Regions from separate parts of the Acinetobacter sp. 10FS3-1 genome, predicted to be linked through region 2. Evidence: predicted binding sites of a transcription regulator. Region 2 holds the regulator's gene; the other holds the start of a gene.

Region 1 (7,210 bases), 1.1 Mb from region 2:
TGGATGTCGCCGTTAGGCTGTGATATAGGGACATATCATCAGCCTAACAAAAGATTTTTGTTACTTTTGATCTTTCAAAAGTAAGGCTAAGAAATACTCATTTTTTACATTTAGTTGAAATTAGCTATTAATCCTTCTATTGAAAGTACTTTTAGCCTTCTGATTACCCTCACCTCACCCCAGCCCTCTCCCATAGGGAGAGGGAACATCCCTTATAATTTTGCAAGCCATTGGATAACAAACGGTCTTCTATTTCAGCAAAAAAATCACCAATTTTAAGGTTAGAAAATTTTCTCCCACCCATAAAAAAACGCTGCTCCAGCAGCGTTTTTCACATCAAACCTTTTTAGAATACTTTCAATAATAACCAGTACAAACCACCTGATAAACAGATTGTTGCAGGCAGGGTAAATATCCAGGCGGATAAAATTGTTTTCACCATCTGGAAATTCAAACCAGACTTGTTCGCCACCATCGTACCGGCAACGGCAGAGTTCAGAACGTGTGTAGTCGAGACTGGCATCCCCAAGCCATCTGCCGCAGCAATGGTTGACATCGCGACAAGCTCGGCAGACATCCCCTGACCATAGGTCATATGCTGTTTACCAATACGCTCACCCACAGTCACGACAATGCGCTTCCAACCCACCATCGTTCCTAGCCCCAAAGCCAAGGCTGTTGCCACTTTCACCCAGGTCGGAATGTATTGCAGGAAAGAGTCCAGATTGTCACGATATGCTCCTACTGTTTTTTCCTCTGCACCAGACATAGCCGGTAAAGCTTCCGCCTTATCCAGACGTTTGAATGCTGTTGTGCTTAAGTACATATCATTACGGAATTCAGATACCTGTGCTTCTGGTACATCCTTAATGCTGCTATAAGTACCCACTTTCTCACCTAAATGGTCTGTCAAACTCGCCAGCGCCGGCACCACTTCAGGTGTAAGTTCCTTGGTTTGAATATACTTGGTAATCACATCACGCGCTTGTGCATCTGGAATATCGGCATGCTCTGGATAGATCAAATCAGCTGTTTGTGCAGATAACTGACCAAAAGACTGGATATGCTGGCTATCAAGATTTTTATTCAGTGAATAAGCCAAAGGTACACAGCCAATCAAAATCAGCATGATCAAGCCCATACCCTTTTGACCATCATTTGAACCATGCGCAAAGCTTACGCCGGTGCAGGTAAAGATCAGAATGGCACGAATCATCGGTGGTGGTGGCTTGTTGCCTTCAGGCGGTTGGAACAGTTCCAGTTGACGCTTAAAGATTTTCTTCACCAGCAGAAACAGGATTGCTGCAAATGCAAAGCCGATTAAAGGCGAAAATAACAGCGCCTTACCCACTTTCATGACTTGCTCCATGTCCACACCTGAAGCCCCTGCACCCGAATTCAGAATATAGTTCATGATGCCTACCCCCAAAATCGAACCGATCAGGGTATGCGAACTGGAAGCCGGAATACCAAGAAACCAGGTGCCCAAATTCCAGAGAATCGCCGCGATCAGCATGGCAAAAACCATCGCAAAACCTGCGCCGCTTCCTACATTCATAATCAGTTCGACTGGAAGTAAAGCAATAATTCCGTATGCTACGGCGCCACTTGCGACCATCACACCGAGAAAGTTACAGAAACCCGCCCACATCACTGCAACAGGTGCAGAGAGCGCATTGGTATAAATCACCGTCGCTACTGCATTCGCGGTATCGTGAAAACCATTCACGAACTCGAAACCCAAAGCAATAAACAGGGCCGTGGCCAGCAGAATCACTGAATAGAGGCTTAAAGCAGGGACATGCGCTAAATCTGCAGACAATTGAAAGCCGATATAAATCAGCGTGGAAATAATAACAGTCAAAAACACCGGCATAAAAAATTTCGGTGTGGGCACATGAACATTGGTTGACTTCTGTACAGAAGCCCCTTGTTGTGCTGAATCTATGGGAGTTTGGTTAGAATTCATGCAAGCAGGAATAGAGGATACAATGATCCCCGTATTGTTCAGTTAAATTGTGACAATTATATGACAGTTTGCCGGCTTATGAAGCAAATTTTTCAGCTTTATTCCGACCAGCGCATATTATTTCATCTGAATACTGCCGCTGATTTTTTATTAAAAATTATTTATTTGCTCCTTCCAGCTCTTTTTACCCTTTCCTGCTTTCAATACAATAAAACGCTGTCATGCGTGAAATATGTTGCGATCCGAATGATGACAAAATTTTTATGGCTGCATCATGCCAAAGAAATATGACAATATTATGAATAAAAGTAGTTGGTTATTCTTTAGATCTTGATCCTCCCCAGCTTTAAGAGTTTGGCCTGCTTCCCGCACCTGTTGCTCTTATCTATAGCTGCACATCTATAGACTTATCAAATTTTTATATCACGCATATCCATCATTCTTAAGTTCATGCAGCAGATATTGGATAACTAATCTGCTAAGATTACACACATTTTTGATTCCTGCTGAGAAAGTCTGCATGTCCACACTTACCACTCTAAAAGAACTTCTTGCCAAGAAAATTCTCATTATCGATGGTGCGATGGGTACCATGATCCAACGTCACAAACTGGAAGAAGCGGATTATCGTGGTGAGCGTTTTGCAGATTGGGCACATGACCTCAAAGGTAATAATGACCTTTTAGTGCTGACCCAACCGCAAATTATTCAAGGTATTCATGAAGCCTATCTTGAAGCGGGTGCTGACATTATTGAAACCAACACTTTTAACGGTACGCGCGTTTCCATGTCGGATTACCACATGGAAGAGCTGGTACCGGAGATTAACCGTGAAGCGGCACGTCTGGCCAAAGAAGCCTGCGCCAAATATTCAACGCCCGAGAAACCACGTTTTGTAGCCGGTGTACTGGGGCCAACCTCACGTACCACCTCTATTTCTCCAAATGTAAATGACCCTGCGTTCCGTAACATTACCTTTGATCAGTTAAAAGTGAATTACATCGAATCAACCAAGGCGTTGATTGAAGGCGGTGTAGACATCATCCTGATTGAAACGGTATTTGATACCTTAAATGCCAAAGCTGCCATCTTTGCAGTTAAAGAAGTCTTTAAAGAACAAGGCTATGATCTGCCAATCATGATTTCGGGCACGATTACCGATGCTTCAGGCCGTACCCTGACCGGTCAAACAGCAGAAGCCTTCTGGAACTCGATGCGTCATGCAGAGCCGCTTTCGATTGGCTTTAACTGTGCACTGGGTGCAGATGCCATGCGTCCACACGTCAAAACCGTGTCTGACGTAGCCGATACCTTTGTATCTGCGCATCCGAATGCCGGCCTGCCAAATGCTTTCGGTGGCTATGATGAAACCCCGGAAGAAACTGCGGCATTCCTGAAAGAATTTGCTGAAAGTGGTTTGATTAACATTACTGGCGGTTGCTGTGGTACCACGCCGGATCATATCCGCGCCATTGCCCAGGCGGTTGAAGGCATTCGCCCGCGCCAGCTGCCAGAAATTGCACCTGCTTGCCGTTTAAGTGGTTTAGAGCCATTTAATATCACCAAAGATTCATTATTTGTGAACGTGGGTGAACGTACCAACGTCACGGGCTCGAAAAAGTTCCTGCGTCTGATTAAAGAAGAAAACTTTACTGAAGCATTGGACGTGGCCCGTCAACAGGTGGCCGCCGGTGCACAGATCATCGACATCAACATGGATGAAGGCATGCTGGATTCACAGGGTGCCATGGTGCATTTCCTGAATCTGATTGCTTCTGAACCGGATATTTCACGTGTGCCGATTATGCTAGATTCCTCTAAATGGGAAATCATTGAAGCTGGTCTGAAATGTGTACAGGGTAAAGCGGTGGTTAACTCGATTTCCCTCAAAGAAGGCTATGACGAGTTTGTTGAGCGTGCCCGCCTCTGTCGTCAATACGGTGCTGCCGTGATCGTGATGGCCTTTGATGAAGATGGTCAGGCTGATACTGCTGAACGTAAAAAAGAAATCTGTAAGCGTTCATATGATGTGCTGGTCAATGAAGTCGGCTTCCCGTCTGAAGATATTATTTTTGACCCGAACGTCTTTGCCGTAGCGACCGGTATTGAAGAACACAACAACTACGGTGTGGACTTTATTGAAGCGACTGGCTGGATTAAACAGAACCTGCCAAATGCGATGATTTCCGGCGGTATCTCCAACGTCTCTTTCTCTTTCCGTGGTAACGAACCAGTACGTGAAGCGATTCACGCGGTATTCCTGTATCACGCGATCCAGAAAGGCTTAACCATGGGGATCGTCAACGCGGGTCAGCTGGCGATTTATGATGATATTCCTGCCGAGCTGAAAGAAGCGGTCGAAGATGTGGTGATGAACCGCAATCAAGGTGAAAGCGGTCAGGATGCGACCGAAAAACTGCTGGCAATTGCTGAAAAATACCGTGGTCAAGGCGGCGCGCAAAAAGCTGAAGAGAACCTGGAATGGCGTAATGAAAGCGTAGAAAAACGTCTGGAATATGCGCTGGTGAAAGGTATTACCACCTATATCAATGAAGATACTGAAGAAGCCCGTTTAAAATCTGCACGTCCACTGGATGTGATCGAAGGTCCACTCATGGCGGGTATGAACGTGGTCGGTGACCTGTTTGGTGCCGGTAAAATGTTCTTGCCACAGGTGGTAAAATCTGCACGTGTGATGAAACAGGCAGTTGCATGGCTGAACCCGTTCATTGAAGCAGAAAAGACTCAAGGCGAAGCCAAAGGTAAAATTCTGCTGGCAACCGTTAAAGGTGACGTACACGACATCGGCAAAAATATCGTGGGCGTGGTACTCGGCTGTAACGGTTATGACATCGTTGATCTGGGCGTAATGGTGCCTTGCGAGAAAATTCTACAAACCGCGATTGATGAAAAAGTCGATATTATCGGTTTGTCGGGCCTGATCACGCCATCATTGGATGAGATGGTGTTTGTTGCCAAAGAAATGCAGCGTAAAGGCTTTAACATTCCATTAATGATTGGTGGTGCAACCACTTCTAAAGCCCATACTGCGGTGAAGATTGCTCCGCAATATCAAAATGATGGTGTGCTATATACTGCTGATGCTTCACGTGCAGTCGGTGTAGCGACACAACTACTTTCTGCGGAAATGAAGCCTCAACTGCTGGCCGACTATGCTGCGGATTATGAAAAAATCCGCACCCGTCTTGCCAACAAACAGCCGAAAGCGGCGAAACTGTCCTATCAGGCTTCTATTGAAAATGGTTTTAAAATTGACTTCAACAAGAATGCCCCGGCAAAACCAAACTTCATTGGCTCACAAACTTTCACTAACTATCCTTTAGAAACCTTGGTGGAATACTTTGACTGGACACCATTCTTTATTTCTTGGAGTCTGGCAGGCAAATTCCCGAAAATTCTGGAAGATGAAATTGTCGGTGAAGCCGCGCGTGACCTGTATGCTCAAGCCCAGGAAATGCTGCAAGACATCATCCAGAACAAACGTTTCGATGCACGTGCGACTTTCAGTCTTTACCCTGCGAACCGTACCGGTTCAGATACGGTTACTGTCATGGATGAAGCCGGTAAGGTCACTCATACTTTCGAACACCTACGCCAGCAGTCCGACAAAGTGACCGGCAAAGCCAACTATTCACTGGCTGACTTTATTGCCCCTAAAGATGTGGCTCAGGATTACTTGGGCGGCTTTACCGTGTCGATCTTCGGTGCGGAAGAGCTGTCGCAGGAATATAAAGCCAAAGGCGATGACTATAATGCCATTATGGTTCAAGCCTTGGGTGACCGTTTTGCTGAAGCCTTTGCCGAGCATTTGCACCAGCGTATTCGTAAAGAGTTCTGGGGCTACCAAGCCGATGAGCAATTGACCAATGATGAATTGATCAAAGAGAAGTATGTCGGTATTCGCCCTGCACCGGGCTACCCGGCTTGTCCTGAACATTCTGAAAAAGCGCCATTGTTTGACTGGTTAGGTACAACCGACAAGATTGGTACGTACTTAACCACAAGTTTTGCAATGTGGCCACCTTCATCAGTGAGCGGTTTCTATTATGCCAACCCTGAAACTGAATACTTTAACGTGGGTAAAATCTCTGGCGATCAGCTGGAAGATTATGCGAAGCGTAAGGACTGGACACTGGATGAAGCAAAACGCTGGTTAGCGCCGAATTTGGATGATTCAGTGAATTAATACACCTCGCCCCTTTCATCAAGGGAGAAAAACCAATTGAGATTTGAAAAGAAAATCCCCCTCATTTGAGGGGGATTTTTTATATTTGATCATCCTTCCTTGTTTTAAAGGAGGTGTTTCATATATCAATTGAATTGCTTGAACCAAGCGCCTATTTGACCTTGGTTTTACGGATCATTTTATACAGCATGCCTGGCGATAAACGCGACATCCAGGTTCCTAGCACTTCTTTACGACCACCGACAACAATATATTCCTCGCCCTTCATTAAGGCTTTGACAGCTATTTGGGCAAACTCCTCGGCCTCCAAGCCATTTGCCGTCGCTTCATTATCAAAGCCCTGAGCTTTGCCTTCCCCATTCAGGGCATTAATCGACACATTGGTTTTTACAAAGCCCGGGAAAATCACCGAAACATCCACACCATCCTCCGCCACTTCAGCACGTAAACTGTTAGCCCACATATGAATCGCTGCTTTGGCCGCTGAATAAGAAGCACGGTATTGGGTTCCCAGCAGGCCGGCTACACTGGAAACAAAAACAATCCGGCCAGATTTTTGCTGTAAAAAAGTCGGCAATACGGTTTTGGTCAAAAACACCTGTGAGAAATAATCCACTTCCATAATGGCGCGCTCAGTTTGCATGCTGGTATCCAAGATCAGCGCACGTTGACTCAGCCCGGCATTATTGATCAGCCAGTCAATCCGGCCTTTTTCGCTCAGGACCTGTTCATAGGCTTGGCGTACCTGGCTTTCATCAGTAATATCTGCAGTAATAGCAAGATGCTGGTCCGGATTAAGCAAACTGATACGGACTTTTTCCAGTTCTTCATAACGGCGTGCCGTCAATATGACCTGTGCCCCCTGCATCGCACACTCCTGTGCAATTGCTTTACCAATCCCCGAGGATGCCCCGGTAATCCAGACGACCTTGTCTTTTAAATTTTCCAGCTTTGCCATTGAATCCCTCTTATCTTTGATAATATTCGCTGTGTATTTAGAGTTTGCTGCCCTTTAAATGGAGTGCGCTATAAAC
Region 2 (7,210 bases):
TGCCGGCTATTTTGGTTTTCCTCGGATGGGGATTATCTCGCCTGCTATCGCCACTATTTTAGGCAATCTGGCCGTACTGGTTTTTTTAGTGCTGTATTTAAATTATAAACAGCATCCACTGAAACTGGACTGGGCCTTAATTAAAAATATCCGCCATCAACCCCAGTTGAGCAAGATCATTTTACGGCTAGGCATTCCTACCGGAGTGCAGATGGTGACGACTTCCGTGGCAGGATTAGTGATTGTAGGACTGGTCAACCGTCATGGAGCTGAAGCAACGGCGGCCTATGGTGCGGTCAATCAGGTCCTGAACTATATCCAGTTTCCCGCTTTATCTATCGCTATCGCTGCCTCAGTCTTTGGGGCGCAGGCCATTGGTGCAGGAAAGTCGGATTTACTCAATAAAGTCACCCGAACCGCCTTAAGTATGAATATCCTGTTCACTGGCGGATTGGTAATTCTTGCTTATTTGTCTTCTAAATATCTGATGGCTCTGTTTATTACCGATCCAGCGGTGGTGGTGCTGGGTCAGCAGCTCCTGTTTATTGTACTGTGGTCGATCCTGTTCTTTGGCGCCAGCGCGATTTTTGCCTCGATTATGCGTTCTAGCGGTACAGTGACGGTGCCCATGCTGATTAATATTCTGACCATTCTCGTTATTGAGGTGCCTTGTGCCTATCTGTTTAGCCAGTGGTGGGGCTTGGAAGGCATCTGGTATGCCTACGCACTGACCTTCGTAAGCTTGTGTATTTTGCAGGGCTTGTATTACCAGTTGGTCTGGAAGAAAAAAACTATTCAGGCCTTGATCTGAGGGTTTTAAAAATCAATATGTTATTGCATAGTCCACGCATTTTTAATATTAAAAACTGACAGATACAGTGATGACATCCGGTTTATAAATTAAACCAGCTGTAACTTTCCGGCTTATAGAGAACTGGCTGATTTTCTTATCTTGTCTTCGGAATCAATTAAAATAAACCGCATCAATCAAGTTAAAAGCCCGCTTTCGCGGGCCGAGGTAGAGGAAGGTGATTAAGCTGATTTTTTGCCTTTTTTACCCAGACGCGAAGCCAGAGCAGTGACGCGCTGATAACCGGTGGGCAAGATGCGCTGGATCATATCCAGGGCCTTGGCATCATTACCGATCAGCAGACGGCGTTTGTCTTTCTGCACCGCATCCAGAATCTGGCGAGCAGCTTCTTCAGGCGGACAACGCAACAGTTTATTAAAATTACGTGCCGATTTTTCAGGATGCATCCCTAAGCTCAAAAGACTATCATTCATTTTGGCTGCATTGGCAATATTGGTGCGAATTCCACCCGGATGTACACACAGCGCGCTTACACCGCAATTTTGCATATCCAGCTCCTGACGCAAGGATTCGGTAAAACCACGTACCGCAAACTTGGTCGCGTTATAAGCAGACTGGGTGGGCTGGGCGGTCAAACCAAACAGGCTGGAAATATTGATCACATGTCCATCACCGGTTTTTTTGATCAACGGCAGGAACTCCTTGGTACCATAGACCACGCCCCAAAAATTGATTCCTACAATCCATTCCAGATCTTCATAGCTTGCACCCTCAACCGTACTGCCCAAGGCAACACCTGCATTATTAAAGATCATATTCACGCTGCCATGATCCTGCTCGACCTGCTTGGCCCAAGCCTGAACTTCAGCCAGATTGGCGACATTCACTTTTTGAGTGGTGACACGGACATCATTGCCTTTCAGCAGCCCGAGTGTTTTTTCCAGCCCCTGCTCATTAACATCACTCAGTGCCAGATGACAGCCCTGCTGTGCCAGAAGTACAGCCAGCTGCTGGCCAATGCCAGAACCGGCACCGGTAATCGCTGCAACTTTATTGTTAAAATTTTTCATTGAGATTCCTTGAATTAAATACTGCCAGTCCATGACAGCCGGTATTTTTGTCTGTTCAGGATGCAGCCCATCATTTCAATATAGTTTTGACAATAAGTATTGTCAATCACTCTATAATGTCTCTACAGGCCAAGTTTCAGTCTGAAATTTCAGCATAGGTCAAATGCAGATTTGTTGATAAGATAGCCCCAACCTTTAGCGAGACTGCCACTGAAAGTTATGACCAATTCAGCTCCTTCAACCACAAAAGCACCAGCGACCCGCGCTAAAGAGCGTCAGTTTAAAGGCCTGTCGATGGCGGAGCGCCAGCAGTTACGTCGTGAAAAACTAATCGAAGCCGGTATCGAAGCTTATGGCACCCATGGTTTTTTTTCGGTGACGGTCAAAGATATCTGCAATGAAGCCAAGCTCACCGAACGCTATTTTTATGAGTCTTTTAAAAAAAGTGAGCACCTATTTCAGACCATTTTTTTACAGCTGATTGATGAGTTGCAGCAAAATGTCATGCAGGCCATGCTGCAAGCCTCAGCCGATCCGCAAAACATGATTAAAGCCGGCTTGACCGCCCTGCTAACAACTTTAAAAGATAATCCACGTATGGCACGGATTATTTATATTGATGCCATGCTGGTACAGGAGCTGCATAATCAGGCCACGATTCATGAAACCATGTTGCGCTTTGACCGCATGATTCATGCCTTTGTCATGCTGATGATGCCGAACCTGAGCCGCTCTGAACAGGAGCTTTCTTTAGTGTCGACCGGACTGAATGGCTATGTTACCCAGATTGCAATCCGCTGGGTCATGAGCGGCTTTAAACAGTCGATGGACGAAGTGCTGTCCTCCTGCAGTATTATTTTTCTGGCCCTGCTGGAGCATTTTGCCGAGAAAAAAGTCAAAGCCTAGTTTTTATAGAGAAATAGGTTTTTTATCTTGATCAGCCGCCACTTATTTTTAATTTTTAATTTATTTACAATAATTTAAACAAATAACCTGAGTTAAAAATGTCCGATTTCTAATTAAATTTTTATTAAAATTGTCACAAATCTTTGCGAAACTTCGGCTATTTTCCCTTTCTGCAATGATACTGTCATAATTAGTCTTTGTAATAAGCCTGTCATAAATATAAAACGGTCCACCGTTTGCATGAAATAGGGTATTGCGTTGTGAAAGATGACTACATATTAATCGTCGATGACGAACTCCCAATCAGGGAAATGATTCATACCTCTTTGGATATGGCAGGATTTCAGTGTCTGCAGGCAGAAGATGCCAAACAAGCGCATCAGATGATTGTGGATCAGCGTCCGGCTCTCATTTTACTGGACTGGATGATGCCAGGTGGAGTGAGCGGCGTAGACCTCTGCCGTCGCTTGAAACGTGATGAATCCCTGTCTGAAATTCCAGTTATCATGCTGACCGCCCGTGGTGAAGAAGATCATAAGGTACAGGGACTGGATGCCGGTGCTGATGACTACATGACCAAGCCATTTTCTACACGCGAACTGGTCTCACGGATTAAAGCGGTTCTGCGCCGTGCCAATGCGCTAAGTGGAGAAAAAACCATTGATGCCAATGGTCTGGTGCTGGATCCAGTGAGCCAACGGGTGAATTTTGGCAACAAGATTCTGGAAATGGGTCCGACCGAGTACCGTTTGCTGGCATTTTTCATGACGCATCCGGAACGCGCCTATACCCGCACCCAATTACTGGACCAGGTTTGGGGGGGTAATGTCTATATTGAAGACCGGACCATTGATGTCCATATCCGCCGCTTGCGCAAGGTCCTAGAGCCTTATGGGGCAGACCGTTTTGTGCAGACTGTACGTGGTACCGGCTACCGCTTCTCAACACGGGCCGATGTTGCCGCTGGTTAATTTCTTTTAGGTAACCCTAGTTTTATGTATGAACCTTACCCTGTCCCCGAGCTGGCACGTGACCACAAGAAATTCCGTTACAGCAGCTTATGGGATTTTGCCAAGCAGGATTTACGCTTACTGGCATTTTTTCTGATCATTGCCGCTTTTATCGGCTTCGGGATTGGGTATTTCTGGGTTTGTCTGGTACTGGCATTTGTGGCTTTTTTTGCCACCCAGATGCGCTCCCTGTATCTGGTCAATGAGTGGATTTCAAATCGCCCCTATGATGTCCCCCCTAATATTCACGGAATCTGGGGGGCTTTGCTGTTCAATGTATATCGGGCCCAGCGTCAGGAACGTATTGTTCAGGCGGAAATGGTCGAGCTGATTGACCGGGCGCAATCCTCACTGGTGGCCTTACAAGAAGCGGTGGTGCTGATTGATGACAACCAGCAGATCGAATGGTGGAACCCGGCAGCAGAACGCCTGCTTGGCATCTCTCCGGATGATCGCCGCCGTAATATTCTTACGCTGTTACGTCAGCCGATTTTTATCGAATATTACCACAATATTGATCAGGCCCCTGATGGCCTGAAAATGAGATCTTCCTTGTTTGAAGATCATTATGTACAGGTCAAAATGACTCGTTTTGGTGGTGAAAGCCGCCTGCTGGTGGCTTATGATGTCACCCGGATGCATAATCTGGAGCAGATGCGCAAAGATTTTGTCGATAATATTTCGCATGAGCTGCGCACTCCACTGACGGTTTTAAGTGGATATATTGAAACCTTCACCGATCAGGAAGATATCAATCCCCGCTGGAAACGTGCCTTTGACCAGATGCAGTCCCAAACCCGGCGCATGAATGCACTGGTCAATGATCTGCTCCTGCTGTCGCGTCTGGAAAATGACAAAAATATTGCCAAGAACCAGATTATTGAAATGCCAAGCTTGATGAATCAGCTGTTTGATGACGCACAGGCCTATAATGTTGATTATGGTCATACTCTGAATCTGGATATTGACAGTCATTGTGACCTGATTGGTTCCGACATGGAACTGGCCAGCGCCTTTAGCAACCTGATTACCAATGCCATCAAATATACGCCTAAGGGCGGGAGCATCACCATGGGCTGGCATGATGATGGCGAGTCGGCCTACTTTATTGTAGAAGACAATGGGATCGGGATTGATCCGAAACATTTGCCACGCCTGACCGAGCGTTTTTACCGGATCGATTCAGACCGCAGCCGGCGCACAGGTGGCACCGGTTTAGGTCTGGCCATTGTCAAACATGTGCTGATGCAGCATCAAGCCCATCTGGAAGTGGAGTCTAAAGAAAATGAAGGCTCAACCTTTAAAGTGGTTTTCCCTAAAGAACGTCTGAGCTTTCCAGAATAATCCGTACAGCCAAGGAAAAAGGTGCATATTGCACCTTTTTTAAGCATTTAAGAGCTGATCTGTTTTTCTCTGCTCAGTGCACGCGCATAGGCTGCACGTTGTGCCACCCGTTTAAGATAGGCTTGAATGGCCGGATAACTTTGGCTTGTCCGGCTCTGCATCGCCTCCAAAGGAAAACTCATCTGAATATCGGCAAAACTGAAGTGCCCAGCAAAATAATCATGCTCGCTCAAATAACTTTCCAGAAACTGGATATGATCTTTTAAGCGGCTCTGTACAAACTGTTTCTTCACTCCATCGCAGATTTTTTTGGCTACAGGCCGAATCAGCAAAGGAGTATGTTTAGGCACAGTGGTCATCACCAGTTGCATCACCAGCAGCGGCATTAATGAACCTTCCGCATAATGCATCCAGTAACGGTACTGGGCCTTGTCGGCAGGATCTTCTGGACGAAACTGCTGCTGTTGGTCATAAGTTTCCTGTAAATATTCCAGGATCGCTGCAGATTCCGCCAGTACCTGAGCCTGATCGACCAGAATCGGCGCCTTGCCCAATGGATGGATCTGTTTTAAGGCCGGTGGCGCAGCAAGATTGGGCTGACGCTTATAGTATTTAACCTCATAATCCAGCCCTAATTCTTCCATGGCCCACAGGATACGAAATGATCGCGATTGTTCGAGATGATGTAAAACACGCATATGAGACTCATAATTTTATTGTTCTTGCTTTTCGAGCATAGCAAAAGCTGCGTCCTGTAACTCAGTTTTTGATGACTGTGGTGACAGCTTTTCTATTTTTCCGCTTCATTCATGGAGTTTAATTCAAAAATGCTCCAAGTAGACTTGCAGTCTTACTGATTTATCTGGAAGGACGCATCCGGTCTGGAAAAGCCGGCGCTTCCAGGCGGGGTCCGTCATAATCGGGAATAGCGCCAAAACGGGAATGCCCTTCACTCCACTGATCCCGTGCCATTTTTAATTCTTCAGTGGTGCGGCCAACAAAATTCCACCACAGTAAAATCGGGCTTTCAAAAGGTTCTCCACCTAATAATAGAACCCGGCCACCTGTATGAATCTGAATATCCACATGTTCCAGTCCTGGCTCCAGAATTACCATATTGTCTTCTGTCAGCTCATGTCCATTAATGCTGGCGCTGCCTTCTAAGGCCATAAAGCCATATTCAAATTTAGGATTTAAGCTAAGGCGGGCGGAGGTACTTTCTTGAGCAAACAGATCTACCCCCAGCAATTCACTATGTACTTTAACCGGCGATCTGGTATTTAAATATTCTCCAACCAGCACGGTAAACTCAATCCCCTGTGCTTGTACCACAGGCAGTTCCGGATAATGGTCAAACGCAGGCGCCATATTGAGCTTGTCATCCGGCAAGGCAATCCAGAGCTGGGCGGCATGCATCTGGGTTTCAGTATCGGGAGATACTTCGGTATGAGAAATCCCATAGCCGGAAGTCATCAGATTCACCTGTTTAGGCCGGATGAGCTGCTGGCTACCGATGCTGTCATTATGCATCATGGTACCTTCGATCATCCAGGTAAAGGTTTGCAGACCGATATGCGGATGCGGTCCCACATCCAGACCACTCCCCTGAGGAAAGCTGGCAGGCCCGGCATGATCCAGAAAGCACCATGCGCCGATCATACGTTTATGCCGGCTAGGCAAGGCACGTTTAATCACAGTCCCCTGCCCAATTTCTGCCCGTCGCAGAGGAAATTCCTGAATAAACTGATTGATATATTTTTGACAGTCATCGGAATAAGACAGTTCAGTTTCTTGATTATATGACATGGTCGGGCTTACCTCAGCACCTTAAAAATATGATTTCCTTTGCCAGCTTCCTCGCAGCTACCCGCTGTATGAAGTTGCACTATTGAAACAATGTACCGCTTCTGCGCATAAAGTCTAACAACAGAAATATTTAGATACTTATTTCATGCCAAGCTATACATCCTTTTGCTTTGATCTATTGCAGTTTTACTTTGTAAAACTGTTTCTACCGTTTAATTTTTCTAACGTTCTGCAAAAAAAGTAATCCGCCCCTCTTCAAAATT

The links. The regulator PhoB, encoded in region 2, activates phosphate uptake and scavenging genes when phosphate is short. The targets are predictions, from matches to a motif close to TGTCATNAANCTGTCATAA.
Region 1: E5Y90_RS09590 (inorganic phosphate transporter) is a predicted target of PhoB. The motif match lies at 2,017-2,035, and genes of this name have one in related genera.

The regions. Positions count from the first base shown of each region.
Region 1 is NZ_CP039143.1:2,033,183-2,040,392, forward strand. It holds gene E5Y90_RS09590 (inorganic phosphate transporter) at 347-1,969, opposite strand; gene metH (methionine synthase) at 2,490-6,176, shown strand; gene E5Y90_RS09600 (SDR family oxidoreductase) at 6,328-7,134, opposite strand.
Region 2 is NZ_CP039143.1:183,823-191,032, reverse strand. It holds gene E5Y90_RS00855 (MATE family efflux transporter) at 1-811, shown strand, start outside; gene E5Y90_RS00850 (SDR family NAD(P)-dependent oxidoreductase) at 1,033-1,881, opposite strand; gene E5Y90_RS00845 (TetR/AcrR family transcriptional regulator) at 2,101-2,787, shown strand; gene phoB (phosphate regulon transcriptional regulator PhoB) at 3,048-3,758, shown strand; gene phoR (phosphate regulon sensor histidine kinase PhoR) at 3,783-5,141, shown strand; gene E5Y90_RS00830 (glutathione S-transferase family protein) at 5,189-5,839, opposite strand; gene E5Y90_RS00825 (pirin family protein) at 6,000-6,947, opposite strand.